Regions from separate parts of the Nonomuraea sp. NPDC050404 genome, predicted to be linked through region 3. Evidence: riboswitches for the same ligand, from Rfam matches in the RefSeq annotation. Region 3 holds a riboswitch; each other region holds the start of a gene.
What was found. Region 3 has a riboswitch for cyclic di-AMP ahead of AB0I81_RS19865 (C40 family peptidase). Riboswitches for the same ligand answer to the same signal wherever they lie in the genome.
Positions count from the first base shown of each region.

Region 1: another riboswitch for cyclic di-AMP. It lies ahead of AB0I81_RS05075 (CHAP domain-containing protein); the one in region 3 lies ahead of AB0I81_RS19865 (C40 family peptidase).
Region 2: another riboswitch for cyclic di-AMP. It lies ahead of AB0I81_RS21755 (C40 family peptidase); the one in region 3 lies ahead of AB0I81_RS19865 (C40 family peptidase).

Region 1 is NZ_JBFAKB010000001.1:1,157,715-1,167,847, reverse strand. It holds gene AB0I81_RS05105 (TetR/AcrR family transcriptional regulator) at 1-225, opposite strand, end outside; gene AB0I81_RS05100 (NAD(P)H-dependent oxidoreductase) at 340-930, shown strand; gene AB0I81_RS05095 (MDR family MFS transporter) at 935-2,440, shown strand; gene AB0I81_RS05090 (S8 family serine peptidase) at 2,475-5,681, shown strand; gene AB0I81_RS05085 (MFS transporter) at 5,822-7,024, opposite strand; gene AB0I81_RS05080 (helix-turn-helix domain-containing protein) at 7,096-8,055, shown strand; gene AB0I81_RS05075 (CHAP domain-containing protein) at 8,239-8,943, opposite strand; cyclic di-AMP (ydaO/yuaA leader) riboswitch at 8,956-9,093, opposite strand; gene AB0I81_RS05070 (Gfo/Idh/MocA family oxidoreductase) at 9,212-10,133, opposite strand, start outside.
Region 2 is NZ_JBFAKB010000007.1:341,044-351,176, reverse strand. It holds gene AB0I81_RS21780 (metallophosphoesterase) at 1-675, opposite strand, end outside; gene AB0I81_RS21775 (AMP-dependent synthetase/ligase) at 851-2,605, shown strand; gene AB0I81_RS21770 (glycosyltransferase family 4 protein) at 2,618-3,730, opposite strand; gene AB0I81_RS21765 (M48 family metalloprotease) at 3,727-5,592, opposite strand; gene AB0I81_RS21760 (hypothetical protein) at 5,604-6,410, opposite strand; gene AB0I81_RS21755 (C40 family peptidase) at 6,733-7,254, opposite strand; cyclic di-AMP (ydaO/yuaA leader) riboswitch at 7,328-7,493, opposite strand; gene AB0I81_RS21750 (C40 family peptidase) at 8,150-9,124, opposite strand; gene AB0I81_RS21745 (NYN domain-containing protein) at 9,212-10,133, opposite strand, start outside.
Region 3 is NZ_JBFAKB010000006.1:543,536-553,668, reverse strand. It holds gene AB0I81_RS19890 (FtsX-like permease family protein) at 1-616, shown strand, start outside; gene AB0I81_RS19885 (MFS transporter) at 576-1,937, opposite strand; gene AB0I81_RS19880 (hypothetical protein) at 2,035-2,889, opposite strand; gene serA (phosphoglycerate dehydrogenase) at 3,131-4,720, shown strand; gene AB0I81_RS19870 (class I SAM-dependent methyltransferase) at 5,205-6,020, opposite strand; gene AB0I81_RS19865 (C40 family peptidase) at 6,080-6,664, opposite strand; cyclic di-AMP (ydaO/yuaA leader) riboswitch at 6,683-6,830, opposite strand; gene AB0I81_RS19860 (3-isopropylmalate dehydrogenase) at 6,929-7,975, shown strand; gene AB0I81_RS19855 (branched-chain amino acid aminotransferase) at 8,215-9,312, shown strand; gene AB0I81_RS19850 (thioredoxin domain-containing protein) at 9,367-10,011, shown strand.

The DNA.
Region 1 (10,133 bases), on a different contig from region 3:
CTCCAGCAGTTCGTCCTTGCCGGACACGTACCGGTAGGCAGCCATCGGCGCCACGCCCAGCTCGCCGGCCAGGCGGCGCATGGTGACGGCGTCCAGGCCCTCCGCGTCGGCGATGGCGACGGCCGTGGTCGCGATCCGCCGTGGCGACAGCGTCTGCCTGGGCGCCGGGGCGGGGCGTTCCAGGCGGGCCCACAGCGGGGTGTCGTCCTTGTCCTGAGCGGCCATGGCCTCTGCCTTCCTCTGAGCGGATCGTGTACAGCGTATCAGCAGTGGACAACGTACACAGTGCTGTGTACGTTGTATCGACGTTGATACGTTGTACACATCGAAAGGTGCCCCATGGACACCCCTTTGCGCGTCGCCGTTCTCGTCGGAAGCATCAGGGACGGCCGCTTCGGCCCCGCCGTGGCGAACTGGATCCACGGCCACCTCGGCAGGCGGGCCGACATGACGCCCGACCTCATTGACCTGGTCGAGACGCCGCTGCCCACCGTGTTCCCCGTACTCGGGTCGCCGCCGGAGTCGGCGCAGGCCAGGAACCTGCTGGAGGCCGTGCGACCGCGCATGGCGGCGGCCGACGCGTTCGTGCTCGTCACCCCCGAGTACAACCGCAGCTTCCCCGCGTCGCTGAAGAACGCCATCGACTGGCACAACCGCGAATGGCACGCCAAGCCGGTCGGGTTCGTGGGGTACGGCGGCTTCTCGGCCGGACTGCGGGCGGTCGAGCAACTCCGGCTCGTGCTGGCCGAACTGCACGCCGTGACGGTCAGGGACGCGGTCGGGCTGCAGGCCCCGTGGGCTCAGATCGGTACCGACGGGGCCGCCGTCAACCCCGGCGCGGACACGGCCGCCAAGGCCATGCTCGACCAGCTCGCGTGGTGGGGGCAGGCCCTGCGCGAGGCCAGGACCACCCGCCCGTACGAGGTGTGAGGCGATGAACACCACTCCGGCCACGACCGTGGCACCGGTGAGCCGCGCCACGTACATGGGCGTGTTCGGCCTGATGCTCGGCATGTTCCTGGCCATGCTGGACGGCCTGATCGTGGGCACCGCCCTGCCCACGATCACCGGCGAGCTGGGCGGGCTGAGCCACCTGTCCTGGGTGGTGACCTCCTACCTGCTCGCCACGGCCGCCACCACGCCGCTCTGGGGCAAGCTCGGCGACCTGTACGGCCGCAAGGGCGCCTTCATGATCTCGGTCGGCATCTTCCTGGCCGGGTCCGCGCTGGCCGGCGTCTCCCGGGACATCGGGCAGCTCATCGCCTTCCGCGCGGTCCAGGGAGTGGGCGCGGGCGGGCTGATGGTGGGCGCCCTGGCGATCATCGGAGTGCTCGTGCCGCCCCGCCGGAGCGGCACCGTACAGTCGATGATCGGGATCATGATGCCCGTCGCCTTCGTGGGCGGCCCGCTGCTCGGCGGCCTGCTCACCGAGCAGCTGAGCTGGCGCTGGACGTTCTACGTGAACGTGCCGATCGGCGCCCTGGCCCTGCTCGTCGTGGGGCTCATGATCCGGCTGCCGGAACAGGAACGGGTCAGGGCCAGGATCGACTGGCTCGGCGCGGCCCTGCTGACGGCGGGGATCCTGGCGCTGACCCTCGTGACGAGCTGGGGCGGCACCGCGTACGCGTGGGACTCGCCGCGGATCCTCCTGCTGAGCGCGGTCGCGGTCGCCTGCCTGGCGGGATTCGTGCGCGCCGAGCGGCGGGCCGCGGAACCGGTCATCCCGCCCAGGCTCTTCCACGACCGCAACTTCACCCTCGCCCAGGTGCTCAGCTTCGCGTCCGGGGCCGTCATGATGGGCGTGACCGCGTACCTGCCGCAGTACATGCAGTTCGTGCTGGGTGTCACGCCGACCGCCAGCGGGATGCTGCTGATGCCGCTGATGTTCGGCATGCTCGGGGCGCAGCTCACCGCCGGCCGCCTCATCACCAGGAGCGGACGCTACCGCTGGTGCGCGATCCTCGGTGGCGGCGTGCTGACGGTGGGCGTGCTCGCGCTGACCGTGCTCGACGTGGGCACCGGTACGGGCCTGGCCTCCGGGCTCTCCGTGCTGACGGGCGTGGGCATCGGGCTGCTGACCCAGAGCAGCGTGCTGATCACCATGAACAGCGCCGATCCTCGCGACATGGGAGCGGCCGGTGGCACCGTCACGCTGATGCGGACCATCGGGGGCTCGCTGGGGATCTCGCTGCTGGGCGCCGTCTTCGGCGCCAGGATGGGGGCCGGGCTGGCCGATCGGCTCGGGCCAGGGGAGGCGGCCAGGATGGCGGGCGGTGGCGGGCTGACGCCCGAGCTGATGGCCACGATGGGGGAGACGGTACGCGCGAGCGTGGCGGAGGCCGTCACCTCGGGGCTGCACGGGGTGCTGGTGGGGGCGGCGATCCTCGGGGCGATCGCCTTCACCGCCGCCTGGTTCGTACGGAATGTGCCGCTGCGCTGAAACACCAGCGACATATCCGGACATCTGCTCTCACGTGATACTCCCGAACCTGATCGCCCGCACCGGCGTCGCCGCGGCCCTCCTGGCGGGGACCCTCGGCTTCGCAGCCCCCCAACCGGTTCCCGAGGCGGGCCCCGAAGCCACCCCCCAACCGGTTCCCGAGGCAGGCCCCGAAACCGTTCCCCAAGCGGTTCCCGAGGCGAGCCCCGAAGCCGCCCCCCAAGCCGAGTCACAGTCCGAGTCGCAGCCCGAGCTGCCCAGGTCCCCGACGGGCGGGGTGACCCTGATCACCGGTGACCGGGTCGAGGTCACCGGCGGCGGCCACCGTGTGACCCCGGGCCCCGGCCGGGAGGTGACGTTCACGCGGCAGGTCCGGGAGGGTCACCTGCACGTGATCCCCTCCGACGCCAGGCCACTGATCGCGGCGGGCCTGCTCGACCAGCGCCTGTTCGACGTCACCCAACTGCTCCAATGGAACTACGGCGACGCCGGCAGGACCGACATCCCGCTGATCGCCCAGGGGCTGGACGTCAGCGGCGCCAGGACGAGCAAGCAGATCACCGGCCTCGGCATGACCGCGTTGCGCGTGCCCAAGGCGGAGACCTCCAAGACCTGGGCCGACCTCGCCAAGCGGACGACGACCAGAGCCGACGCCAAGGCCAAGCTGTGGCTGGACGGACGCCGCAGCTTCACCCTGGACCGCAGCGTCGAGCAGATCGGCGCCAAGCAGGCCTGGCAGCAGGGCCTGACCGGCAAGGGCGTCACGGTCGCCGTGCTGGACTCCGGCTACGACCCCGATCACCCCGAACTGAAGGACGTCGTCGTCGCCTCGCGCAACTTCAGCGAGGACGCCGACGTACGCGACACCCTCGGCCACGGCACCCACGTCGCCTCCATCGTCGCGGGCGCGGGGGAGAAGTACAGAGGCGTGGCGCCGGACGCGAAGCTCGCGGTCGGCAAGGTGGGCACCGCCGCGGGACCGACCGACTCCGCCATCCTGGCCGGCATGCGGTGGGCCGCGCTCGAGGTCAAGGCCAAGATCGTCAGCATGAGCTTCGGCAGCGGGGACACCCCCGACCTCGACCCCCTGGAGCAGGCGGTGAACGAGCTGTCGGAGAAGACGGGCACGCTGTTCGTGGCGGGCTCGGGCAACTCCAGCGACTGGGGCGCGGTGCTGAGCCCGGGCAGCGCGGACGCGGCGCTGACCGTCGGCGCCGTCGATCGGGAGGGCAAGCTGGCCGACTTCTCCAGCCAGGGCCCGCGCGAGGGCGACCACGCCATCAAGCCGGACCTCACCGCCCCCGGCGTGGAGATCATGGCGGCCAAGCTCGGCGGCGGCCACATCGCCTACAGCGGGACGTCGATGGCCACCCCGCACGTGGCCGGCGCCGCCGCGATCCTCGCCCAGCGCCACCCGGACTGGACGGGCGCGCAACTCAAGGCCGCCCTCATCGGCAGCGCCAAGCCCACCCCCGACACGACCCTGTACGAGCAGGGGGCCGGCCAGGCCGACCTGGTACGGGCCCTCGCCCAGGACGTCACCGCCGAACCGGCCAACCTCTGGGCCGCCTTCCCCTGGGACGCCTCCGGTGACCGCGTCGCCACCAGGACCATCACCTACACCAACGCGGGCGACAGTCCCGTCACCCTCGACCTCACCACCCAGGGCCAGGTGCTGAGCCTGTCCGCGAAGCAGGTCGAGGTGCCCGCCGGCGGAAAGACCTCGGTCGAGGTGACCATCGACGCGAAGGACGAACCCACCGGCGACCACCCGGGCACCGTCACCGCGACCGCGGGCACCACCGTGGTCAGGACGCTGGCCGGCGCGTTCGTCGAACCCGAGTCCTACGACGTCACCGTACGGGCCCTCGACAGGAAGGGAGAGCCCGTGGACGCCTACGCCCAGCTCTACGACGCCGAGAAGGGCACCGTCCGGCTGCTGGAGTTCGCCGGCGGGGTGGCCAGGAAGCGGTTGCCCGAGGGCGACTACCAGCTCTACGCGGACATCGCCCAGAAGGGCAACGGGATCACCGTCACCCACACTCCGGTGCGGGTGGACGGCGCCGACCAGGAGGTGACGGTGGACGCGCGGAAGGGCGTGCCGATGCGGGTCACCCTGGACGACCCGGCCGCGACGCAACTGCCCGGCATGGACATCGAACTGGCCAGGGGGCCGTGGTCGGTGGCCACGCTGACGTCAAGGGTGGTGAAGGACGGGTTGTACGTCGTACCCGTACGCGACCAGAGCCTGAACTTCCTGGTGAGGACCCAGTGGAAGGGCTTCTACGACCTGGCCCACGAACACCGCGGCGGCCTGCCGGAGAATCCCGTGTACGACGTCAGGCGGCAGGAGCTGCAGACGGTGCGGACCAGTTACCGGGGAGCCGGCGTGGCGGCCAAGGGCACGCCCTCGTCCGTGCTCAGGTTCGGCGACGGCAGGCTCTCCGTGTTGCTGTCGTGGGATGAGGTGGAGCTGCCCGGCACGCGTACCTACCACCGGACGGCCGGACCGGTCTGGGAGGGCGGGCTCTCGGTCGGCGACTCCACGGTGACGGGCCCGAGCGGGGCGGACGACGTCTGGAACGCCGCCGTGACCGGGCCCGCCGCGCCCGCCGGCGGGCGCAGCGGGAATGAGCTGACGTTCGCGGCCGGGACGCTGTTCGCGGACGGCGGCGCGGGCAGGAGCGGGGCGGACGACGCGGCCAAGGGCACGGCGACCCTGACCGGTGACGGGCAGGAACTGGCGAAGGCCGAACTGTCGCAGTGTGCCACGGCCAATCCCTGTGAGCTGCGTGCCGAACTGCCCGCACGGGCGGCCATGTACAAGTTGAGCACGGCGATGAGCAGGCAGGTGCCGTACTCGACGCTGTCCACCGAAGTGGCGGCCACCTGGACGTTCAGGTCGGCGGGCACCTCTCAGCGCAGGCCGCTGCCGCTGATGGCGATGCGGTACGCCCCCGAGGGGCTCGACGAGCTCAGCCGGGCCAGGCCGGGCTCGCGGACCCGGCTGCCGATGTGGACGGAGGGGCCTGGTGGGGCGGTCAAGGCCGTCCGGTTGCAGATGTCCGCCGATGACGGCAAGACGTGGAGTCCCGTACGGGTGCGGGCGGAGGGAAAGCGCTGGCTCGCGACCCTGACCAACCCCGATAAGGCGGGATTTGTCTCCCTCCGGGCCGAAGTAACCGGCAAATCCGGCACCACCCTCACACAGACCATCACCCGCGCCTATGCGGTGGGCTGATCGACGCGGGGACGCCCGCGCCAAGTGACGCACGGACGTCCTCGCCGAAAGACGCACGGACGTCTCCGCCAAGAGACGCGCCGACGTCCCCGCCCGGAGAGGCGGGGACGTTCGCGTCGAGTGAGGCGGGAAGGGCCGCGTCAGGCGGAGTTCGAGACGCCGCAGGAGACCGTTTCCCGGCCGCGGCGGGGGCTCGGCGCGGGCCGGGCCTCCCCGGTGGTGTGCGGCCGGACGAGCAGGGCCAGCAGGGACACCGCGGCCGTCGCCAGGAACGCCGCCCGCAGGCCGTACCCGTCGGCCACCAAGCCCAGCACCGCCGGCCCGGCGATCGTGCCCGCCGCCAGGAACGCCACCGTGGCGCTGAACCCGGTGGAGGGCCGGTCGGGGAACAGCCGGTAGCTCCAGAACGACAGCAGCCCGGAGCCGGCCATGAACAGCGGGCCGTACAACACCGCCGACACGATCACCGCGGGCAACGACCCCGGCGCCAGCCCGAGCAGCGCCACGGCCACGCTCAGCCCGGCGAACATCCCGGCGTGCACCCGCCGCAGCCCGTGCCGGTCGATGGCGTGCCCGACGAGCACGCCCGCGATGCCCGCGAGCCCCATCAGCGTCCAGAACAGCGGCGCGGTCGCCCGGCCGTCGCCCATGCCGTCCTCGACGGCCGTCACCGCGTACTGCCAGTAGACCGACCCGACCAGGCCGTAGGCCACGGCCGTCGCGTACAGCGGCACCGCCGCCCGGCGCGCGAACCACCGCAGCCCCACCCGCGGGCCGCCTTGCGCCGGGCGGTGCGTGCCGGTGGGCAGCACCCGGGCGTTGAACAGCGTCATGGCCAGCGCCATCGCGGCGAACAGCAGCCAGACGAGCCGCCAACCCGTGCCGTAGGCGAGCAGCGCGAGCGGCCCGGCCACCACCACGCCGAACGCCGTACCCGAGGAGAGCACCCCCATGGCACGCGCCCGCAGCCCGGCGGGAACCGCCCGGTCCACCACGTCGGAGTAGGGCGTCCACGCCCAGCCGGAGCTGGTGCCGGCCAGGACGAGCCCGGCCGTCAGCATCGCCGGGCCCTGCGCGAAGGCCACCAGGGTCATCCCGGCGGTGGCGGAGACGCCGCCCGCGACCACCACGGGACGCGGGCCGAAGCGGGCCACCAGGATGCCGGCGAGCAGCAGGGCGAGGAGATAGCCGACGTAGGTCGCGCTGCCGATCAGCCCCACCACGGACATGGACAGGTCGAACTCGCGGGCCAGGCGCGGCTGGAAGAGCCCATAGCCGTAACGGGCCAGGCCGAAGGTCACGGCGATGGCGGCGGCGCCGCCCAGAATCAGTGGTCGATGCATGTAACCCATACTCCGACCTGCGGCGACGAAGAACGAGTGGCAGAAACGTCAGGATGCGCTAGATTTACGCCATGGGCACTGAACCGCTCCGCGTGGCCGTCACCGTACTCAACCCCTCGGCCCTGTTCGAGCTGGCCGTGCCGTGCACGGTCTTCGACGGCGAGGGCTACGAGCTCGTCCTGTGCGCCACCGAGCCGCCGGGCGCCCCGCTGCGCGGCCCCGGCGGCCTGCGCATGCAGGCGGAGCACGGTCTGGAGGCCCTGGAGGAGGCGGATCTGATCGTGGTGCCGGCCTGCATGATGGACGTCGGCTACGAGCCGTCGGCCGAACTGGTGGACGCGCTGCGCGCCGCGCACGCCCGCGGCACCCGCATCGCCTCCCTCTGCTCAGGCGCCTTCGTCCTGGCCGCGACGGGGCTGCTGGACGGCCGCGAGGCGGCCACACACTGGAAGTACGCCGATGAGCTGGCCCGCCGCCACCCCCGCGTCCGGGTCAACGCCCAGGCCCTCTACATCGACGACGGCGACATCCTGACCAGCGCGGGCACGGCCGCCGCCATCGACCTGTGCCTGCACATCGTGCGTACGGACTACGGCACGGCGGCCGCCGCCGCGGTGGGCCGCCGCATGGTCGTCGCCCCGCACCGGGAGGGGGACCAGACCCAGTTCGCCCCGGTACGGCCGGTGCCCGCCCCGCAGAGCCTCGCCCCGGTGCTGGACTGGGCGCTGGCCCGGCTGCACGAGCCGCTCACCATGGACCAGCTCGCCCAGCGGGCGGGGATGAGCCTGCGCACCTTCGGCCGGCACTTCGCGCGCGAGATCGGCGCCACCCCGCTGCGCTGGCTCAACCAGCAGCGGCTGGCCAGGGCCCGCGAACTCCTGGAGACCACCGACCTGACGATCGACGCGGTGGCCGAGCGCTCGGGCCTGGGCACCGCCGACGGGCTGCGGCAACACTTCCACCGCGCCCTGGGCACCACCCCGGCGGCCTACCGCCGCACCTTCCGCGGCCAGGTCTCGGCCGTGGGCTGACCTCCTGGGTGAAACGCGGCGAGCACGTGGTCCCGCCGCGGAACACGGTAAAGCGCGCCCGGAACGCGGCAAGCGCGCGCCCTTGAGGGGACGCGCGCTTGGAACGCGGCGAGCGCGCGCCCCCGGAAGGGGACGCGCGCTCGTGGTCACACGGAAGGCAGGGAGCCTCTCAAGCAGGGCCCATCAGGCCGCGTACTCGGGGTAGCCGTAGCCGACGACCTGCGACTTCGGACGGATCCGCTCCTCGACCTTGCCGTTGCCGGTGTTGCCCTCGACCGTGGAGATGGTGCCGTTCTTGTTGTCCTTCACGACGAACCCGACGTGCTGGATGTCGCTCAGGCTCTTGCCGCCGCCCCAGGAGAAGAAGACCACGGCGCCGGGCCTGGCCTCGGTGCCCCAGCGGTCGTTGGCGGCGAACCACTTGGCGTGCGAGACGGTGTAGGCGTCCCAGCCGACCTGCGGGCGGGCGCCGGTCTGCTCGCCGACCCAGGAGACGAACATCGAGCACCAGGCGGCGTTCAGGTAGGCGTTGCGGTTGCCGCCGTCACGGGCGACGGTCTCGCCGGCGCGCTGCGAGGCGGCGTACCAGTCCTGGTACTTGGTGCCGCCGCCGCTGGCGTTCTCCGAGGTGCCGACCTGGGACTTGGCCAGGGCCAGGACCTGCTCGGCGGTGGCGCTGATCTTGGTTTCGGTACGGTCGTCGGTGCCGGCCTTGTGGGCGGCGACGGCCGTGACCGGGTGCCGGGCGGCGGTGGCCGCGGCGACGCCGGTGGCGGTGTCGGCCTGGGCCGCGCCGGCGCTGACGCCGAGGCCCGAGGCGAGGACGGTCGCGCCGAGCGCGGCGCGGGCGATGCTCTTCTTGGCAGCGGTGATGCGATGCTTGGCCATCGAGGGGGTTACTCCTTGCTTCCATGCCGCTTACCGGGTTAGCTGACGGGTTCGGGCGTGGAAGCTGCCCTACGGCATCGGAATGCCGATTCACCCCAAAGGACATGGGTCCCCGGTTCCGCCCGAAGGCGGATTCAGCGGTCACAGGACTATCCTGCGATCTTTCGTGCGATGGTCAGACATAGCCGGGACAAACCGGACGTATGTCTCAAGACGCCTCATAAGGTAATACATGAGGCAAGAGGATTACAAATCCATAAAGGCCCGGCTAAGCGATTTGCCCGCGAGCGTCGGCCAGAAGCCCCATCATGGCAAGGGATTCGTCAAGAGGCATGATCGAGGATTCGGTCCTGCCCTCGGCCGTGGCGGCGCGGACTTCGCGAAGCTCTCCGGCGTATCCGTTGTCCGCCGGATCGAGCACATGCTCTTCCGGGTCCATGGATGGACCGGTGAGGATGATTCGCTGCGGGGCCCAGAAGGGCGCCGGGATGTCCGCCCGCATCTGCCTGCCCACAACACTGGCCTGGTTGGGGTAATTCCCGAGCAATGAGGTCGCCACGAGAGCGTGTCTGCCGCCGGGATAGAGCAACACCCCGGCCGCCTCCGCATCGACCCCCGTGGGCGCCAGCGAGCCGGTGACGCGCAGGTCAGAGGGCATGCCCAGGAGGAGCTGGGCCAGCCCGAACGGGTAGATCCCCAGGTCCAGCAGCGCGCCCCCGCCCAGCTCCGGCGCCCACAGCCGGTGCGCCGGGTCATAGGCCGCGGCGAACCCGAAACTGGCCTGCACGGAGCGGATCTCCCCGAAGCGCGGATCGGCCGCGAGGAGCCGGATGAGCGGGTTGAACCTCATCCACATCGCTTCCATCAGGAACACGCCCGCCTCGCGCGCCATGCGTACCATCTTCTCCGCGTCGTCCAGGGTCGCGGCCAGCGGTTTCTCGCACAACACAGCCTTGCCCGCGGCGATGGCCGCCGCGGCCACCGGCAGGTGCTGGGCGTGCGGTGTGGCCACGTAGACGGCGTCCACCGCCGGGTCGGCGCACAACTGCTCATAGGACCCGTACGCCGACGCCGCCCCCAGTTCCGCCGCCAGGGCCTGCGCCCTGACCAGGTTCCTCGAACCGACGGCGGCCACCCGCATTCCCGGCTCCGCCACGATCGCGGCGCCCACGACGCGGGCAATGCCGCCG
Region 2 (10,133 bases), on a different contig from region 3:
GTTGTGCACGTGACCGAACAGGGCATAACGCGGCTGCGTACGCCGGATCGCCTCCAGCGTGGCCTCGCTGCCGCGCTCGAACCGCCGGGCCACCACGTCGTAGAGCAGTTCGGGCACCGCCGGAGGGATGTGGCAGCACAACACGTCCACCTCGCCGACCGCCTCGACCTTGGCGGCGTACTCCTCGTCGCTGATCTCGTGCGGGGTGCGGTACTGGGTCTTCAGCCCGCCGCCCACGAACCCGAACCGCAGGCCGCCGATCTCCGCCACCTGCCCGTCGAGCACCTGGTGGCCGGGCCGCAGGTAGTCGGCCCACAGGCGCGGCAGATCCACGTTGCCGTAGGTGAGGTAGGCCGGGGACGGCATGGCGGCGAAGAGGGCGGCGTACTGGGCGCGCACGTTGCGTTCGATGTGCTCGCGCGGGTCGCCGTCGAGCGTGGCCCACAGCCGCGCGGACATGGCCCTGGCCTCGTCGAACCGCTTGGCCGTGCGCAGCGCGATGAACTCCTCGGCGTTCCGCGCGCCGAACAGGTCGGCGAAGATGCCCTGGGCGTGGTCGTCGTAGTCGACGAACAGGATCAGGTCGCCCAGGCAGATCAGCGCGTCCGCCCCGTCACCCGCCCTGGCCAGCGCATCGGCTCTGCCGTGGACGTCGCTGACGACATGGACCCTCATGGGAGAGATCCTAGGCGGCCCGCGTGGCTGTCCGAGGGGGCCGTTCGAGGGCGCCGGTGGACGATCGGCGGCTGCTAGCGTGAACAGTGCCCTTCATAACGCCTCAATGACGGAGCTACCGGCCCGTAACCTTAGACGGTAGCGTCCAGGCGTTCCCCGAAGAGGAGTTGAGTTCGTGCGCGAGTACAGCGTCCCCGTACTGGTCGATGTGCCTGCCTCCGCGGGCCTGGCCGACACGGTCTTCCGGCGCGCCGAGCAGGAGCCTCACGTGATCGTGATGCGCCGCAAGGTCGACGGCGGGTGGCCGCTCGTCACCGCGTCCGAGTTCCGTGACCAGGTGGTCGAGGTGGCCAGGGGGCTGATCGCGGCGGGGGTCGGGCACGGCGACAAGGTCGCGCTGATGTCGCGTACGCGCTACGAGTGGACGCTGATCGACTACGCCATCTGGTCCGTCGGCGCGGTGACCGTACCCATCTATGAGACCTCATCGGCCGAGCAGGTCAGGTGGATCCTGCACGACAGCGAGGCCAAGGCGATCTTCGTCGAGCTGGACGGGCACGAGGAGGTCGTCAAGGAGGCGGCTCCCGAGCTGGGGCATGTCTGGCGGGTGGACGGCACGCTGGAGACCGGGCAGGTCACCGCCGCCGAGGTGGACGAGCGCAGGAAGCTCGTCACCTCCTCCGACCTGGCCACGATCGTCTACACCTCGGGCACCACGGGCCGTCCCAAGGGCTGCCGGATCACCCACGACAACCTGCTGTTCACCGCGCTCAACGTGCTGCGGGGGCCGCTGGAGCCGCTCTTCGCCCGCAAGGACCCGGCCGCGCTGCTGTTCCTGCCGCTGGCGCACATCTTCGCGCGGATGATCCAGGTGGTGCTGTTCGAGGCGGGCGCGATCATCGCGCACACCCCGAACATGAAGAACGTCGCCCCCGACCTGCAGGACTTCAAGCCGACGTTCCTGCTGGGCGTGCCGCGCGTGTTCGAGAAGGTCTACAACAGCGCCGAGCAGAAGGCCATCGCGGGCGGCAAGGGCAAGATCTTCGCCAGTGCGGTGGACGTGGCGGTGGCCTGGAGCAAGGCCGAGAGCGCGGGCGGCGCCCCGCTCGGGCTGCGGCTGCGCCGGGCCGTGTTCGACAAGCTGGTCTACTCCAAGCTGCGCGCGGCCACCGGCGGCCGGCTCACGGCCGCGGTCTGCGGCGGCTCCGCGCTGGGCGACCGGCTCGGGCACTTCTTCCGTGGCGTCGGCATCGAGGTCTTCGAGGGCTACGGCCTGACCGAGACCTCCGCGCCGTGCTCGGTCAACATGCCGGGCGCCAACAAGATCGGCACGGTCGGCAAGCCGCTGCCCGGAGTCACGCTGCGCATCGGCGACGACGGGGAGATCCTGGCCAAGGGCAGGAACGTCTTCGAGGGCTACTGGAAGAACGACGACGCCATCGCCGACGTGATCGACGCGGACGGCTGGTTCCACACCGGCGACCTCGGCGAGCTGGACGCGGACGGCTACCTGCGGATCACCGGCCGCAAGAAGGAGATCCTGGTCACGGCGGCCGGCAAGAACGTGGCCCCCGGGCCGCTGGAGGACGCGCTGCGCGCCCACCCGCTGATCTCCCAGGCCATGGTGGTGGGCGACGGCCGGCCGTTCGTGGCTGCCCTGATCACCCTCGACCCCGAGGCCATGCCCGCCGGCTCCACGGTCGCGGGCCTGCGCTCGGATCCCAAGGTGCGGGAGGAGATCCAGGCGGCGGTGGACCGGGCGAACCTGGCGGTGTCGAAGGCCGAGCAGATCAAGAAGTTCGCGATCCTGGACGCGGACATCACCGAGGAGAGCGGGCACCTGACCCCCACCCTCAAGATCAAGCGCAGCCGGGTGATGAGCGACTTCGCCGCCCAGGTCGACGACCTCTACGGCGGACCGCGAAGCTGAGCCGCCCCGCTACTATCCCACCTCGTTGATCGGGCCGGGCCTGAGCAGATCATGGAAGCGGGCCGCGACCTGGTCCCACGCCCACTCGCGGGCGATCCAGTCGCGCCCGCCGGCGCCCAGCTTGCGCGCCTTGTCGGGGTCGGTCAGCAGTTCGACGATGGCCTGCGCCACCTCGCCCGTGTCCTGGCCGTTCACGACCAGGCCGGTCTCGCCGGGCCGCACCGCGTCGGGCGCGCCGCCGGAGGCGCCCGCCACCACCGGCAGCCCGGTCGCGGACGCCTCCAGGAACACGATCCCGAGCCCCTCCACGTCCACCCCCTTCAGCCTGGTACGGCACGGCATCGCGAACACGTCCGATGCCGCGTAGTAGCCGGGCAGGCTGGCCGCCGAGACCGTGCCGGTGAACCTGATCGACTCGTGCCCCGCCGCCAGCCGTTCCAACGTCCCCCGATACGGGCCGCCGCCCACCAGCAGCAGCACCGCGTCCGGCACCGATCGCAGCACCTCGGGCCAGGCCCTGATGAGCTGGTCCTGGCCCTTGCGCGGCACCAGCCGCGACACGCACAACACCACCGGCCGCCCGGGCACCCCCAGGTCCGCCTTGGCCGCCCCGGGGTGGAACTGGTCGACGTCCACGCCCGGCGCGAGCCGGACGAGCTTGCCCGCCGGGATGACGGCGGCCAGCCGCTCGCGCGTATACGCCCCGAGGTAGGTCACCACGTCGGCGTGCCCGCCGATCCTGCGCAGCACCGAGCGGAAGCCCGGCGCGCCCGCCCATGACGCCTCGTGGCCGTGGGTGAGCATCACCACCCGCCGCGCGCCCGCCCTGCGCAGGCGCGGGGCGAGCAGGCCCAGCGGCGCCGCCGCGCCGAACAGCACGGTCTCGGCGCGGTGCTCGGCCACCAGCCCGGCCGCCGTGCGCGCGACGGCCGGGGTGGGCAGCATGAGCCGCGTCGGATGCCGCACGACCCGGAACGGCTGACGCCGGTCGAACTCCGCGCAGCGCGGCCAGGCGGGGGCGTAGACCACCACGCCCGGCGTGCGCAGCGCGAGCCCGTGCACGAACGACTGGATGCCCCCCGGCCTGGGCGGGAAGTCGTTCGTGACGACCAGCACGTTGGTCACGGTTCGGGGACGCCGTTCAGCTTGGCCCATGAGCGGGCCATGGCGATGCGCTCGGGGCCGGAGGGATGGGAGGCATAGAGCACATATTCCACCGCATCCGGCGACAAGTCGGAAATATTAGTTATGGCCAGGCGTTTTTGCATGGCGATGAACATGGCCGGGTCCTGGGTGAGGTTGAGCGCGTGCACGTCGGCCCTGGCCTCAATGTGGCGGCTGATCGTGTTCTGGGCGGGGCCCATGAGCAGGGAGCCGAAGGTCATGAGGCCCATGACCACGCCCACCGCGCGCGGGTCGCCGATCGAGGTGAGGCCGGTGCGGCGGCGTACCGAGTTGAAGACCAGGAACAACGCGATCGCGCCGAAACCCGCGCCCAGGCCGCCGATGAGCGTGCCATACAGCACGTCGTCGTACTTGGCGTGGCCCAGCTCGTGCGCCACGACCAGCTCGACCTCCCGCTGCGGGGCCCGCAGCAGTGTGTCGTAGACGACGATGCGGCGCGTGGCGCCGAAGCCGGACACGTACGCGTTCAGCGCCGTCGTCCTGCGCGAGGCGTCGGCCACCAGCACGTCCTCGACCGGCACGCCGTCACGCCGCGCCATGTCCAGCAGGTTCGTACGCAGCTCGCCCTGCTCCATGGAGGTGAAGTCGTTGAACAGCGGCTCGAACACCACCGGATACACGAACGACGTCACCACCGTCAGCACGAACGCGCCCACCGCGGCCGGGATCCACCAGCGCCTGAACCTGCGGGCCAGCGCGACCAGGGCCAGCAGCATGACGCAGATCAGGAACACCTCCACGCCCAGGTTCTTCAGCCGGTCCCCGGCCCAGCCTCCCCAGTCCTGGATGGACAGGCCGTAGTCGCGCAGGATCGTCTCGAACCACATCCCGAGCGGCCACCTGATCAGCTCCACGGCCGCGGACACCACCGCGACGCCCAGAATCACCCGCAGCCACCAGGGCCCTTTCAGGCGGCCCAGGACCCTCGGGGCGATCGGGGTGGCGACCAGGAGGCCGGCGAAGATGATCGTGAGCGCGAGCGAGAGGTAGCTCGGCAGGGTGGTGGCCGCGTCGAACGCCTGCGCCTTGGCGATCTGGGCGGCGGTGAAGTCGCGTGCCGGGTCGGGCGGGGCGGCGGTCAGCGCCCGCCAGGGCGTGGTGAAGGCGGCCACGGCCACGATCACGAGGCCGAGCAGCACCAGCGCGATGGCCGCGGGCCGCATCGACCCGCCGGCGGGCGCCTCTGGATCGTTCCCTGTCACGGACATCCTCCCACGATGCCCCTGCCCGCCCCGCCCCGCACCACCCGCCGACTCACCCGGTCCGGCGCCCTCCGACCCCGCCGACTCACCCGGTCCGGCGCCCTCCGACCCCGCCGACTCACCCGGTCCGGCGCCCTCCGACCCCGCCGACTCACCCGGTGCGGCGCCCTCCGACCCCGCCGCCTTCCTGAAGAGCCCGCGCCCGCGCGGCGGAACGGCGTCCGCTGCGACCCGTCCACCGACTCCCACAGCGGTCTCACCGACGCCGGTGCCCGCTCCCCCGGCGATCACACCGCCGGAGCCCGCCCTCTCCTCAACGGTCGCACCACTGCCAGCGCCCGCTCCCCCGACGGCGGTCCCGCCCGCGTGGCCCGCTCCCTCGGTGGTACTGCCGCCCGCGTGGCCCGCGCCCACGGCGGCCATCGCACCGCCCTCCGCGCCGCCCTCGGCTAGCCCGTCCTCGTGGAGCCCGTCCTCGCGTAGCCCGTCTTCCCGTGGGCTGTCGTCCTCCCGTAGGCCGTCCTCGCTTGGCTCGTCGTCTCGTGTGCCGGCTTTGCGCGCCGCGTCGCCGGTGTCTCTGCGGTCGTCGGTGTCGCTCATGTGCCTCCCCTTCATACGAGCTGGTCTCGTACGTACGCGCGCCACCGCGCCGTCAGTGTGGCGACGGAGAGCCCCAGCGAGGCGAGCGCCCGATCGACGCCGGCCGCCTGGGCCTCACGGTAGAGCCACACCAGGGTCCCCTCACTGAACCGGTCAGCCAGGAAGCGACACGCCAGCCAGGCGGCCTGGTACGCCCGCGCCAGCCGGTCCGGGTCACGCCCATCCGCCGCGAAAGCCTCAGGTCCGGGCAAAGCACTCGGCAGCCGCCCGGCCCGCACCTCGGCGGCCAGTTCGGCGGCGGCCGTCTTCACGGGCAGCCCGGAGTCGCGGTAGCCCACGTAGTCGGCGAACCCCTCATACAGCCAGACCGGGAGGCGATCGGTACCGGCGGCGACATGGGTGAGCTCGTGGGTCAGGACCACGTCCCGGCCGGTGGGGTTGAGCGCGGCGAAGTACTCGGGCACGACGATCACCCGGCCTTCGTCGGCCACGGCCGCCAGCCCGTCCACCCCGGCCACTCCCGCCAGCCTGGCGGCCTCGCGCTTGGACTCCGGCACGACGACGAGCGGTCGTAGCGGGCGGCCGAGCACGCCCGAGACCCTCCGCCCCGCGCCGTCGGCCCGGCGAGCCAGTTCATCGAGCAGGCCGGGCGGGGCGGTGTCATGCCCGACGACGGTGGAGCGCCTGCCCCGGCTGACGACCGCGCGACCTGGCCACAGGTCACGCGCTTGCGGGGGAAGAATCGGCGAGCCGGAGAGCGCCCCGCCGCCGGCGGGGACGAACAGCAGCAGAGCCCCCACCACCGCTCGCCGCCTCACCCGACACCTCATCCATCCATTACGCGTTGCCGTGGTTTCCCACCCGCCGCACTTCGGCTGATGGCCCTCCAGGAAACGGCCGCTGAACCCTTCACCGGTGACCCGCCGTCACGCGAGCCCAAGTTACCCGGCCACCACGAGCTCAGTATCCGCCCGCCGGCCCCCAGGGCCGGGCTGCCGAGACCGCCGGAGTCGGGACGGCCAAGGGCTGCCAGGGCGGGGCGAGGGGCGAGCGGGCGTGGGGAGTTGGCGGGTTTGGTGGGGACATGCGAGAGCCCCGTCCGGATCCGGGAAATCCTCCGAGAATCCGGACGGGGCTTCTTCACATGCCGGGACGAACCGCTCCGACGAAGGACGACTTACGCCATCCGCCCAGCTTGTCGATGCGTACCCGTTCGCCTGTCCGAGGCGAGTGGATCATCTTGCCCTTGCCGACGTACATACCTACGTGACCAAGCCCGCTGAAGAACATCAGGTCACCAGGCTTGAGGTTCCGCCAGGCGATCTTGTTCCGGACTCGGGCGAACTGGCTGCTCGCCACACGCGGGAGTTTGACCCCGGCCTTCTTCCAGGCGAACTGGACGAGGCCGGAGCAGTCAAACGAACCAGGTCCCGTGCCTCCGTACCGATACGGGTCACCGATCTGGTTCTTGGCCGCGGCGACGGCCCTGAGGGCCTTCGCTTGCTGCCGAGCGACCTTGGCTGCCCGTCGATGGGCGGCCGTGACCTTCTTCGACGTCTTGACGGTGGTTTGCGCCGCGGTCGTCGAACCGGCCGAATCGCTCGTGGTCGCCGCCTGAGCCGTTGGGGCATGGAGGATGAGACCTCCGGCCGTCACGGACATCGTGAGTGCAACGCCACTCAGGGCAAGGCGGGACAGGCGGGGGTTCTGCAGGGGATTAGACAGGATTTCTCCTTGTGTCTTCCACGAACGCCTACCGGGTTAGCTGACGGATTCGGGCCTGGAAGTCGCCCTACGGCGCGATTGGCGCGCCGATTCACCCCTGATCCCTGGGGAAACGTGGGATCGCTGGGTCCCCGGTTCCGTGCCTCCTGGCTGCACGGATTCGGCAGGTCGCCGTCCCGATCGAAGGTCTTGCCGTGGGGATCGTCGGGTGCGACCGGCGGATTTTTATCTGTCTCACATCGGGAGGGACCGATGCCGGTTCGCGGCGACATGGCTTGTTCACCGCGACGACGCCAGAAGCTACGCCGAAAGGTCAAGGATCGGCAAAGGGTGCGTCAGGCTGTAAAGATCAGTCAGGGGGATGAGTCGGTATCGAAACCCCTGCTGGAACACCAGGTTCTGTTACCGAAATGTGACCCTGCTCACACTTGCCGGAGCAGCCGCTTGTCAGGTCCCATCCGTCCCTTAAGTCACATTTGTCACTGGATAAACGTGAGCATCCCCACTGGGAGCGCTCCCGGCCGACCACGCATCACCCGTCGCATTGAGTGCGATATTTCGGCATATCTACGCCACACGCCGTTCCCGGCAATACCTGCACCAACGACGGATCACATCGAGCCAGGCCCCATATCTACGATGCCGGATCGTAGACGAACGCGATCTGACGGCCTCGGCTACGCACCGTTCCGCACCCAACCATCACGAAACATCCGGCACCGCTGAAACTCTCGAAGAGAGGAGCGTGAGATCAGCCCAGCAGGACCAAATCCCACGCACGACCACGACCGAAACCGGCCGGGAATGAGTGCCGGGAGTGAGAGAGAAGGGGTTACGGGCGGATCGCGCCGACCACGTTCCGGCCGTAGTTGGAGAGCTTGGTGACCTTCACGACGTCACCGGTCTGCGGCGCGTGGACGACTTCCCCGTTACCCGCATAAATGCCGACGTGCCCGAGCCCTTCGCTGAAGATCAGGTCCCCGGCCTGCAGTGAGTCCATGTCCACCTTGCGGCTGGCCCCCCAGGCCCACTGCTGCCACGTCGTACGCGGCAACGACAGGCCCGCCGCCCGCCAGGCCGCCTGCGTGAGCCCCGAGCAGTCGTACCCGCCCGGCCCTGTGCCGCCGAAGACGTAAGGCTTGCCCATCTGCGCATACGCGAACCGCAGCGCGGCGGCGGCGTTCCCCGAGGCGGGACCCGTGTACTTGACGCCCGTGCTGTTGGGGTTGCCGGGGTTGTAGGCGCCCAGCCTCCTGAGCAGCTTCTCCTGCTGGGCGATGAGCTTGCGGATCTCCGAGCGCTCCTTCTCCACGGAGTCGCGTTCCTTGTCGGCCCCCTGCAGGGCCTTCTGCGCCTTGTCGCGATCGGCCTTCAGCCCGCGGTTGGCCTCGTTGAAGGCCGCCAGCTTCTCGGCCCGCTCCCGTGACAGCTGCCCGGCCACCGCCCACCCCGTCAGCATGGCGCCGGGGTTGTCGGAGCCCATGAGGCCGGGGAAGGAGGTGACGTCGCCGCCGAGCTTGTAGCTGTCGACGGCCATCCCGACCACCTGCTCGCGCAGTTCGGCGACCGTGGCCAGCTTGCGCTTGTAGGTGTCGTTCAGCTTGGTGTAGGTGCCCTTGGACTTCTTGTAGTTCTCGGTCGCCGTGTTGTAGCGGTCGACGACCTTGTCGGCCTTGTCGTTGAGCTTCTTGAGCTTGGCCTTTGCCTGCGCCAAGGTGGGCCGGGGATCAGCCAGGGCCGCTCCTACCGGGGTCAGCACCAGTCCGATCGTCAGACCTGCGGCCACCGGCACCCGACCAAACCTCACTGTGTCGCCTCCAAGGGGGATGTACCTGGGGCGAAATAGTACAGAAGTGCAGGGTGAGGTAGCGCCCTAAACCCACTTTTTCATAATTTATGCGCGGCCCAGCCGGCGCAGCAGCATGCCAGACGGAACGGGTCTGGCACCCATTCGCCTGACCGACTCGGCCACCTCGCGGTCGGAGGACACCACGGCCATGGCCCGGCCGGGCGGCTCGGCGTGCACGAGCTGGCGGATGAGGTCGTCGGCGATCTCCCCCGGCGCGCTGAACAACACCCGCACCCCACGCGGCGCAACCACCTGCACGGGCGCGTTCAGCTCCGCGCCGTCGAAGACCACGGTCACCTCGACCCTGGTCTGCGCCACCAGGCCGCCGAGCGCAGTCATGAGGCGGTTGCGCTGGTCGGCGAGGGTGAGGGTGCCGTAGCCGGTCTTGGTGACGTTGTAGCCGTCGATGATCAGATGCACCTGTGGCAGCGCCAGGAGCTGGTCGAGCAGCTGCGGGTCGTCGTCGGCCAGGGCCCGCGCGGGCATCCCGCGCACGCCGGGGCGCTCGCCGGTGCTCGCCGCGACCGAGTCGGCGGGCCGGCTGATCGTGGTGGGCAGGGCCAGCTCGCGGCGCAGCCCGGCCGAGGCGTCCTGCAGCGCGTCGAGCAGCACCCGGATGCGGGCGTCCTCGATGCTCCTGCCCTCGCGGGCGGCCCGGCGCGAGGCTTCGAGCTGCTTCTCCACATCGGCCAGCCGCTCGCGCAGCCGCCGCAGCTCGGACTCGCCCGCGCTGCCCGCGGCCACCGCGGCCGACCTGGCCTCCTCCGCGCCCCGTTCCGACTCCTCGGCCTTGCGCGTCGCGGCCTTGGCCCGTTCCCGGGCGTCGTGCAGCTTGCGGCGCAGCTCGGAGTTCTCCCCGCGGGCGATCTTGATCTGCTCGCGCAGCCGGTCGGACTCCTCCTTGGCGGAGCTCTTCTGCGCGGCGAGCTGCTCGCGCAGCCGGGCCACGACCTCCTCGCGCTCGGAG
Region 3 (10,133 bases):
GGATCAGAGCGGTGGGGTGCTGCCTGCCTCGGCTCTGACCGCGGCCGGATTCAAGCTGGCCGAGCGGCGAATCTACGCCCATGGCGTTCCTGACAAATTGCTCAGCGGCGGGATCCAGGCCACGGATCGCCTCAACCTCGATCTGCGGGCGGTGACCCCCAGCGCGTTCGCCATGCTGATGGTGAACCACGAAGGCGAGCAGCTCACCTTCTACCTGTCCCTGGCGATGATCGCGGCGGTGATCCTGGTGCTCGGCGGGACGTTCGCCGCGACCGGGCTCGCCGCGGCGGACATGCGCCAGGACCTCGACACCCTGTCGGCCGTGGGCGGTCGCCCGTCCACCCGCAGGCTGGTGGTGGCGGCGCAGGCCGGCTACATCGCCGGACTCGGGGCCGTCGTGGGGCTCGCCGGAGGCGCGATCTCCGGGCTCGCCCTGGCCAGGGCCATGCGGGGGAGGAGGTACAACTACTCCCTGTCCGAGACCGCGGTCCAGGCCACGGCCGCCGTGCCGTGGACGTTCCTGGCCGCGCTCGTGATCGGCCTGCCGCTGCTGGCGGCCCTGCTCGCCGGCCTGTTCACTCGGACGCGGCTGGTGCTGGCGCGCCGGGTGGTGTGAGCCGGTACTTCAGTGTGATCAGCACAGAGACGAAGATGATCAGTGCGGGGATCGCGGTCTGCCCGATGAGGACCGCGGTCACCGCGCTGTCCGGCTGCTGCACCGGCTTGCTCGGCTCGGACTCGATGAAGCCGCCCAGCGACAGCAGCACGCCGAAGAACAGCGCGCCGGACGAGCTGACCGCGTTCTCGATGGCCGTCCACAGGCCGGTCAGCACGCCGGCACGCCGCTTGCCCGTCTTGGCCGCGTCCACCGCGATCACGTCGGCCAGCATCGAGAACTGCATCAGCTGCACTCCGGCGTACCCGACGCCCACCAGCAGGATCATGAGGTGCGCCCACACCGAGCCGAAGATCGGCGTGGCGATGGCCGCCGTCGTGCCGATGCCGTACGTCAGCGTCGCCAGGATCATCGCGCCGCGCTTGTCGAACCGTTTGGCCAGCCGCACCCACAGCGGCATCGCCAGCAGGATCGGGCCGACCAGCGCGGCGAAGAGCGTCTGGGTGGCGCCGGAGGTGCCCAGCGTGTACGTGGCGAAGTAGGGCGCCGCCGCCAGCATCATGCTCACGGCCAGCATCTGCACGCAGGCCAGCACGGTCAGCCACAGGAACGCCGGGTTGCCCTTGATCGCGGCGAACTGCTCGCGCCACCCGCCGCGATCCGGCTCGGGGGCGCCGGTCATGGGGGCGCGGGCGGTGCCGAAGAACGCGCCGAGCATGGCCGTGAGCAGGATGACCGCGATGGTCAGCGCCATGGTCCGGTAGCTGGCCAGCGTGCCGTCCCCGCCTCCGCCGGTGGCGATGGCCGGCGCGAGCACGCCGCTGATCGCGGTGGCCAGGCCGATGAAGACCATCCGCCACTGCAGCAGCGAGGTGCGCTCGTGGTAGTCGTGCGTCATCTCGCCGGGCATCGCCTTGTACGGCACCTCGAACAACGCGTACGCCGTCGCCGTGGCCAGGAAGCAGACCCCCACGTACAGCGCGGCGGGCACCCCCGTCAGCGGCGGCCCCGCGAACACCAGGAAGAACGCGACCGGCAGCGTGCACGCCCCGGCCAGCAGCCAGGGCCGGCGCGGCCCCCAGCGCGAGGTGGTCCGGTCGGACCAGCGCCCGACCAGCGGGTTGATGACCAGGTCCCAGATCTTGGGCGCGGTCACCACCACACCGGCCAGCCACGCGGGCACGGCCAGGAAGTTCGTCATGTAGAACAGCAGCAGCAGGCCGGGAACGGCGTTGACCGTGGCCGTGCAGAACGAGCCGACCCCGTACCCCAGGCGCACGCCCGTCGGGACGGTGGCGGTGCTCACCGCCGGTTTGATCATCCACTCATTAGAACCGAGCGAGGGCTTGTTTGGGAGGGCCCACTTTTCCGCGAGGCCCTGACCTGGCCGGGCCCGCCTGCGGGGGCCCGGCGATCGGTCAGTCCGATACGTCGGCGCACACCACGTGCGCGCCGATCTCGATCATCCGCTGCTCGCTGCGCGAGTCGGCCACCCTGGCCATCAGGATCGGCGCCCCGGAGGCGGCGAACTGCGGCAGCCGGGCGCGGACCAGCCGGTGCAGGTCGCGTACGACGTCCTCGGCCGCCGACATGTGCACCTTGACGTGCAGCATGATCCCGGTCGCCCCGGACGCCGTGCCCGCCTCGGAGATCCAGACGTGGTGCACCAGCGGGAAGTCCATGAGCAGGTACGCGATCGCCTGCCGCAGGGCCGGCAGGATCGGGTGCGTACACCGCCGGTACCCGGGATCCACCTGCTGCATCGGCCCCGACAGGTGTGGCCGCGGCGCGGGCACCCACGGGAAGGCGGGCGCCTGCGGGCTGGGCGGGGCCACCTGGGCCAGCGCGGCACCCCGCGACACGGTGGCCATGGCGCCCGTCGCGTAGGCGGCCGGCACCGCCCCCGACAGTACGGGCGTCGGGCCCGACCGCGTCGTGGTCATGAAGCGCTGGAGGTCGTCGATGGGCACGGCCGCGGCGGCTGGTCCGGCCGCGTCGATGACGATCTCGCGCACTCCGGTGACGCGCTGGATGTCCAGGATGGTGCCGGCGTCACACGCCGACAGGGAATGACTGCCGCGATGCCTGGCATAGGTCATGGGACCGGTGTAACCGAGCAGGACCCGGTCACCGGCTTGGGTCGTCCCAAGGACGACGGAACGATCTGGTCGCACTGCCACCAGGACTCCACCGTCGGCAAGAGCGCTCAGCAGGCGGTGGGGCGTGCCATGCTGTGCGAGCACGTCGGCAAGCGCAGGATTCCCGATGCTCATATGACGAACCATAGGTAGTCGGCCACGGCTTATCAGGCTAATGGCGAATAAATCTCCCGATCAAGACAAAGATGCGCCCGGGATGGATGAGTTTTCGGTCAGGGGGGTAGACCGGATCTCGTCTCAGATGGTGGGCTCTCGTGAATACGTTCACAAGCTGCGGATACACTCTGTGGGACCGCCGAGGGGGATCCGTGGACGTGTCCCCCCGAAGCCCGCCGTGCCCTAAGGATCCACACCAGTGAACAAGCCCGTCGTTCTGGTCGCAGAGAAGCTGTCCGAGGCTGGCCTCGCCGTACTCGGTGCTGATTTCGAGGTCCGCCACACCGACGGCGCCGACCGTTCCCAGTTCCTGCCCGCCCTCGCGGACGTGGACGCGCTGATCATCCGCTCGGCCACGCAGGTGGACGCCGAGGCCATCGCCGCCGCGCCCAAGCTGCGGGTGGTCGCCCGCGCCGGCGTCGGTCTGGACAACGTCGACGTCGAGGCGGCCACCAAGGCCGGCGTCATGGTCGTCAACGCCCCGACCTCCAACATCACCAGCGCCGCCGAGCAGACCGTCACCCTCATCCTGGCCAGCGCGCGCAACACGGCCCAGGCCCACGCCGCGCTGAAGAACGGGGAGTGGAAGCGCTCCAAGTACACCGGCGTCGAGCTCGACGAGAAGATCGTCGGCGTCGTCGGCTTCGGCAAGATCGGTCAGCTCGTCGCGCAGCGCCTGCTGCCCTTCGGCGTCGAGATCGTCGCCTACGACCCCTACCTGCCGCCGGCCCGCGCCGCGCAGCTCGGCGTCAGGCTGGTCAGCCTCGAAGAGCTGATCAAGATCTCCGACTTCATCACCGTTCACCCGCCGAAGTCCAAGGAGACCGTCGGCATGATCGGTGACAAGGAGCTGCACCAGGTCAAGCCGAACGTGCGCATCATCAACGTGGCGCGCGGCGGCATCGTGGACGAGAGCGCGCTCTACTCGGCGATCAAGGAGGGCCGGGTCGCGGGAGCCGGCCTGGACGTCTTCTCCAAGGAGCCGTGCACCGACAGCCCGCTGTTCGAGCTGGACGAGGTCGTCGTCACCCCGCACCTGGGCGCCTCCACGCACGAGGCCCAGGAGAAGGCCGGCACGCAGGTCGCGCGCAGCGTGAAGCTGGCGCTGGCGGGCGAGTTCGTGCCGGACGCCGTCAACGTCCAGGGCGGCGTGGTGGCCGAGGACGTCAAGCCCGGCCTGCCGCTGGCCGAGAAGCTCGGTCGCGTCTTCACCGCGCTGGCCGGCGAGGTGGCCACCAAGCTCGACGTCGAGGTGCGCGGCGAGATCGCCGGCCAGGACGTGCGGGTGATCGAGCTGGCCGCGCTCAAGGGCGTCTTCGCCGACGTGGTCGAGGAGCAGGTCACCTACGTCAACGCGCCGCTGCTGGCCAAGGACCGCGGCATCATCGTGGAGCTGGTCACCAGCGCCGAGAGCCCCGACTGGCGCAACGTGGTGACCGTGCGCGGCGTGCTGGCCGACGGCCGTACCGTCTCGGTCTCGGGCACGTTGTCCGGCCCGCGCCAGATCACCAAGATCGTCGAGGTCAACGGCTACGAGATGGAGATCGAGCCGACGGCCCACCTGTGCTTCTACACCTACGCCGACCGCCCCGGCATCGTCGGCGTGGTGGGCAGGCTGCTGGGCGAGCACAACATCAACATCGCCTCGATGCAGGTGGCGCGTGACACCAAGGGCGGCAAGGCGCTCATCGCGCTGACCGTCGACTCCGCCATCCCCGCCGAGATCGTCGAGCAGATCGGCGCCGAGATCGGCGCCGACAGCGGCCGCTCGGTGGACCTGGAGGACTGAGGTCTCATCAGAAAGGGCCGCCACCCGCTCCGGGTGGCGGCCCTTTCGCGTCTCAGCATGCGAGATAGTAGGACATCCAATGAGAATGCTCAGGTACTGTTACCGGTAATGCGCCAGGTCTTCGTACTTATTACCTGCCGCGGCGGGGCCTGTTAGGGCAGGTCGGCAACCCGTCGCGGAGAGCGGCGTGCGTGTCGGCCAGTAAGTCCCTTCGTCCGGTCCGCGACCCGGACCAACGAGATCAGGCCCGGTCGGATTCGCGACCGGAGTCCGGCTGTTTTCATCCGACGCGTCCGCGAAATGAGATGAGTCACATGTACGAGATGTATGCCTGGAACCGCGCCGAAGAGCACGAGGACGAGGCCGCCGAGGCCGTGCAGACCGCGCTGGACCGCCGCGACAACGGCGGCGCCCCGCAGAACCTGAGCCGGTAGAGCGCCCCCTCGGACCCCGCCATTCAGAACCTGCCCTCAGACTCCGCCGTTCAGAACCTGAGCCGGTAGAGCACCGCCGTCCGCCGCATCGCGGGCAGCAGCTTGACGATCGCGGCCACCATCCGGTGCGAGGCCGACAGGCGGTCGAACCCGTCGATGTCGAACGCGCTCACTGCCGCCAGGCAGTGCAGCCCCGGATGTACGGCCGGCAGCGCGGCGGGGCCGTCGATGCTCCAGTGCATCGTGGCCCCGGCCTTCTGCACGGGCTTGTTGAGCCGCTGGAGCCGCAGCCCGAGCGGGTTCAGGGCGTCGAAGGCGAACTCGCCGCCCGGGAAGCGGTCCACGATCGCCCGCACCAGCGCCGGTCCCTCGACCTCGTCGAGGTAGTAGAACAGGCCCTCGGCGACGACCAGCACGGGAGCGTCGCCGGGGACCTGCTCCAGCCAGCCCAGGTCGGTGACCGAGGTGCCGATCAGGTCGTAGCCGGGCCGCTCGGGGAACAGCCGCCGGCGCAACTCGATGACCTCCGGATAGTCCACGTCGTACCAGTGGACGGTGGGCGGCGGGTCCATGCGGTGCACGCGGGTGTCGAGCCCGCAGCCCAGATGCAGGACGGTCGCCTCGGGGTGGGCGTCCAGGAACTCCGCGGCCCACCGGTCGATGAAGCGCGCCCTGAGCGCCACGGCCCTGGCCGTGCCGGGATTGATCCCGGTCTTGCGGAAGTCGTGGTCGATCCGGTCCAGTGCCTGCGCGGCCAGCTGGTCGCCGAGTATCGGGTGGGGGGATCGCGCGTCGAGTGCCCTGCCGTACAGGGTGGCGAGGAGAGTCGCTTTCTCCTCGGTTAGATGCACCTTCTCTGGTGACATATCCGACACGCTACGCCCGCGTGCGGCCCCGGGCGCACCGGGGCCGCACTCAGGTTCCGCTACAGGACGGCGGTGGGCATGGACGGGGCCGGAGCCTCACGTTCCTTGAGGTAGGACGTCCAGCGGCGGACGCCCTGGGGATCGGGCCGGACCGCGCCCACGAAGGACTGCCGGCGCCAGTCGGACAACTTCTCCTCCTTCACCACGTCGCCGGAGCTCGGCGCGTGGACCATGTAACCGGGCTTGGAGATCATCCCCACGTGGCCGAGGCCGCTGAAGAAGACCAGGTCGCCGGGCTTGAGGTCCTTCCAGGCGATCTTCCTGTCGAAGGCCCCGTACTGCTGGCGGGCGGTGCGCGGCAGTTCGATGCCCGCCGCCTCGTACGCCCGCAGCATGAGCCCCGAGCAGTCGTAGCCCCGCTTGCTGGTGCCGCCCCAGACATACGGCGTGCCGCGTTTGTCCATGGCGAAGGCGAGGGCGACCTTCCATGAGGGCGTCGGCGCGCTCTCCTCACGTACGCGCTTGATGTCGGCGCCGGTCAGGGTGGTGGGGTCCTGGTCCTTGGCGGCGGTGGCGTGTGCCGCGGGACTGGCCAGGATGAGCCCGGCGGCGCCCGTTGCCAGGGCGATGGCCGCACGAGCCATGACGATGCGAGACAGAACACTGTCCTTCCATACGGCCGGCCGGGTTAGCTGACGGGCTCGGGCCTGGAAGACAGCCCTACGGCGACGTGTCGCCGATTCGCCCCTGGGGGGAAAGGTGGGTCCCCGGCTCCGCGCAACGGCTGCGCGGATTAGGCCCGACGGACACTAACGAAACGGTCAAAAGGTCGCAAACCGCCCAAAGCGGGATGTCCGGGAAATGAGATGAGTGTTCGTTAGGCGAGACGAGCCGGTAAGGTTGCCGTCATGGAGTCGCGTAACATCCGCCTGGCCGTCATCCCTGGGGATGGCATCGGCGCCGAGGTCGTCGCAGAAGGGCTCAAGGTCCTTGAGGCAGTGGGCACGAAGATCGAGCCCACGCACTACGACCTGGGCGCCGCACGCTACCACCGCACCGGCGAGACGCTGCCGGACGCGGTGCTCGAAGAGTTGCGCGGCTACGACGCCATCCTGCTCGGCGCCGTGGGCGACCCCAGCGTGCCGCCGGGCATCCTTGAGCGCGACCTGCTGCTGCGCCTGCGCTTCGAGTTCGACCACTACGTCAACCTGCGCCCGGTCAAGCTGCTGCCCGGCGTGGAGACGCCGCTGGCCGACACGCTGCCCGAGAACATCGACATGATCGTCGTCCGCGAGGGCACCGAGGGTCTCTACGCCGGCACGGGCGGCGTCATGCGGCGCGGCACGCCGCACGAGATCGCCACGCAGGAGTCGCTCAACACCGCCCACGGGGTCGAGCGCGTGGTGCGCTACGCCTTCGAGAAGGCCAAGTCCCGGCCGCGCAAGAAGCTGACCCTCGTCCACAAGACCAACGTCCTGGCCTACGCCGGCGACCTGTGGCAGCGCACGGTCAACCGGGTGGCCGCCGAATACCCCGAGGTCACCACCGACTACTGCCACATCGACGCGGCCTCGATGTTCTTCGTCAGCCAGCCCGAGCGCTTCGACGTGGTCGTCACCGACAACCTGTTCGGCGACATCATCACCGACCTCGGCGCGGCCATCGCGGGCGGCATCGGCCTGGCGGCCAGCGGCAACATCAACCCCGAGCGCACCGCGCCGAGCATGTTCGAGCCGGTGCACGGCAGCGCGCCCGACATCGCCGGCCAGGGCAAGGCCGACCCCACCGCGACCATCCTGTCCGTCGCCATGCTCCTGGACCACCTCGGCCTGCGCACCGAGGCGGCCAAGGTCGAGCAGGCGGTCGCCGACGACATCGTGGAGCGCCTGACCGGCTGGGCCAACCGCACCACGCACGAGATCGGTGACGACATCACCGGGCGAGTATCCGGCTAGGACCGCCTAGCCCCGGAAACGCGCCTGGCGGTCCTAGGAGGACTGCCGGGCGCGTTTTCGCGTTTCCAGCGTTCCGGGATGCGGCGAACCACCCCATCGGCCCCTTGCCATCCCATATAGCGAGACAATAGGAAGTACGGACTGCCCTGTCCGGGCACGGCTGCAGGCCGCCGCAGGTGCGCAGGCAACCGGTAGATTCCGGTAGATTTCGGTAGATCGCAGAGATAAGGACCGACGTCATGACCATCGCTCAGAAGCTCAGCTTCGACGTGCAGCTATCCGACCACGCTCGCACCGCGGCCGAGCGGGAGCAGGTACTGGCGAATCCCGGTTTCGGGCAGACCTTCACCGACCACATGATCTCGGTCGACTACACCGACGGCGTCGGCTGGCACGACGCCAGGCTCATGCCGTACGGGCCGCTCTCGCTCGACCCCGCCACCTCGGTCTTCCACTACGCGCAGGAGCTGTTCGAGGGCCTGAAGGCTTACCGGCAGGCCAACGGCTCGATCGTGACCTTCCGCCCGTACTCCAACGCCGCCCGCTTCAACCGCTCGGCCTCGCGCATGGCGATGCCGGAGCTGCCCGAGGCGACCTTCGTGGACTCGCTCGAACTCCTCGTCGAGACCGACAGGGAGTGGGTGCCCACCACCGAGGGGCACAGCCTCTACCTGCGCCCCTTCATGATCGCCACGCAGGCGGGGCTGGGCGTCAACTACCCGTCCAAGACCTACAAGTACATGGTCATCGCCTCGCCGGCGGCCTCGTACTTCACCGGTGGCCTCCAGCCCGTCTCCGTCTGGTTGTCCACCGAGTACACCCGCGCCGCCCCCGGCGGCACCGGCTTCGCCAAGTGCGGCGGCAACTACGCCGCGGCCTTCGTCGCCCAGCGGCAGGCCGTCGAGCACGGCTGCGACCAGGTGGTGTGGCTGGACGCGCACGAGCACCGCTACGTCGAGGAGATGGGCGGGATGAACCTGTTCTTCGTCTTCGGCGACAAGCTCGTCACCCCGGCGCTCACCGGCACGCTGCTGCCCGGCATCACCAGGGAGTCGATCCTGGAGCTGGCCGGCGACCTGGGCCTGGAGACGGAGGAGCGGCTCATCTCGGTGGACGAGTGGCAGTCCGCGTGCGAGTCGGGCGAGCTGACGGAGGTGTTCGCGTGCGGCACGGCCGCCGTCGTGACGCCGGTGGGCACGGTCAAGGGCGCCGACCGCTCCTGGACCGTGGCCGACGGCACGCCGGGCCCGGTGACGATGCGGGTGCGCGAGGAACTCGTCGGCATCCAGTACGGCACCCGTCCCGACACGCACAACTGGGTCCACAAGATCGTCTGATGCGACCGGCCCGCGGGGACCTCCGCGGGCCCGCGCGTTCAATGAAAGTGGCTGATGATGAAGCGGTTGATGGTGGTCGCGCTGGCGTGCGCGGCGATCGCCGTGCTCGGGGTGTTGTCGTTCGCCGGCTCCGGCGCGTCGTCCGAGGGGGTGAAGCTGGCCCGGCAGGACGACGGCTCGATGATCCTGGCCGACCTGGGCAGCGAGGCTCCCGTGCTCGACGTGTACGAGGACTTCGACTGCCCCATCTGCAAGGAGATGCACTCCAAGGTGGACGCCACCATCCAGCGGCTGGCCAGGGAGGGCAAGGTCAAGGTCGTCTACCACACCGTGACGATCTTCCAGCAGGAGCCCATGCGCTCCAACTCCATCCGCGCCGCCTCGGCCGCCCGCTGCGTGCCCGAGGAGAACTGGCTGGCCTTCAGGGACGCCCTGTACGCCATGCAGCCCGCCCCCCACGGCGAGGCATCCGGCTTCACGGTCGAGGAGCTGGCACAGGCCGCGCGGAAGGCGGGCGCGTCGGTGGACTCGTGCGTGACGTCGCAGTCGTACGCGAAGTCACACCTGGCCGAGACGGCGAAGATCCCGCTGGAGGGCACGCCCACGGTGGTGCTCGACGGGCGGATGCTGGGCAACGAGGCGCTCGACCCGGCGGCGCTGGAGCGCGTCATCACGGAGGGCAACGGAATCCGGGTGTGAGCCGCGCGGCGTCCCACAAGGTGAGACCGGTGTGCCAGATGGTGAATCCATGTGGCAGACTGGGCGGCACCATGTTCTACGGTCTGCTCATTATCGGCAGGCGCGCTGGCTGACGCAGGGAC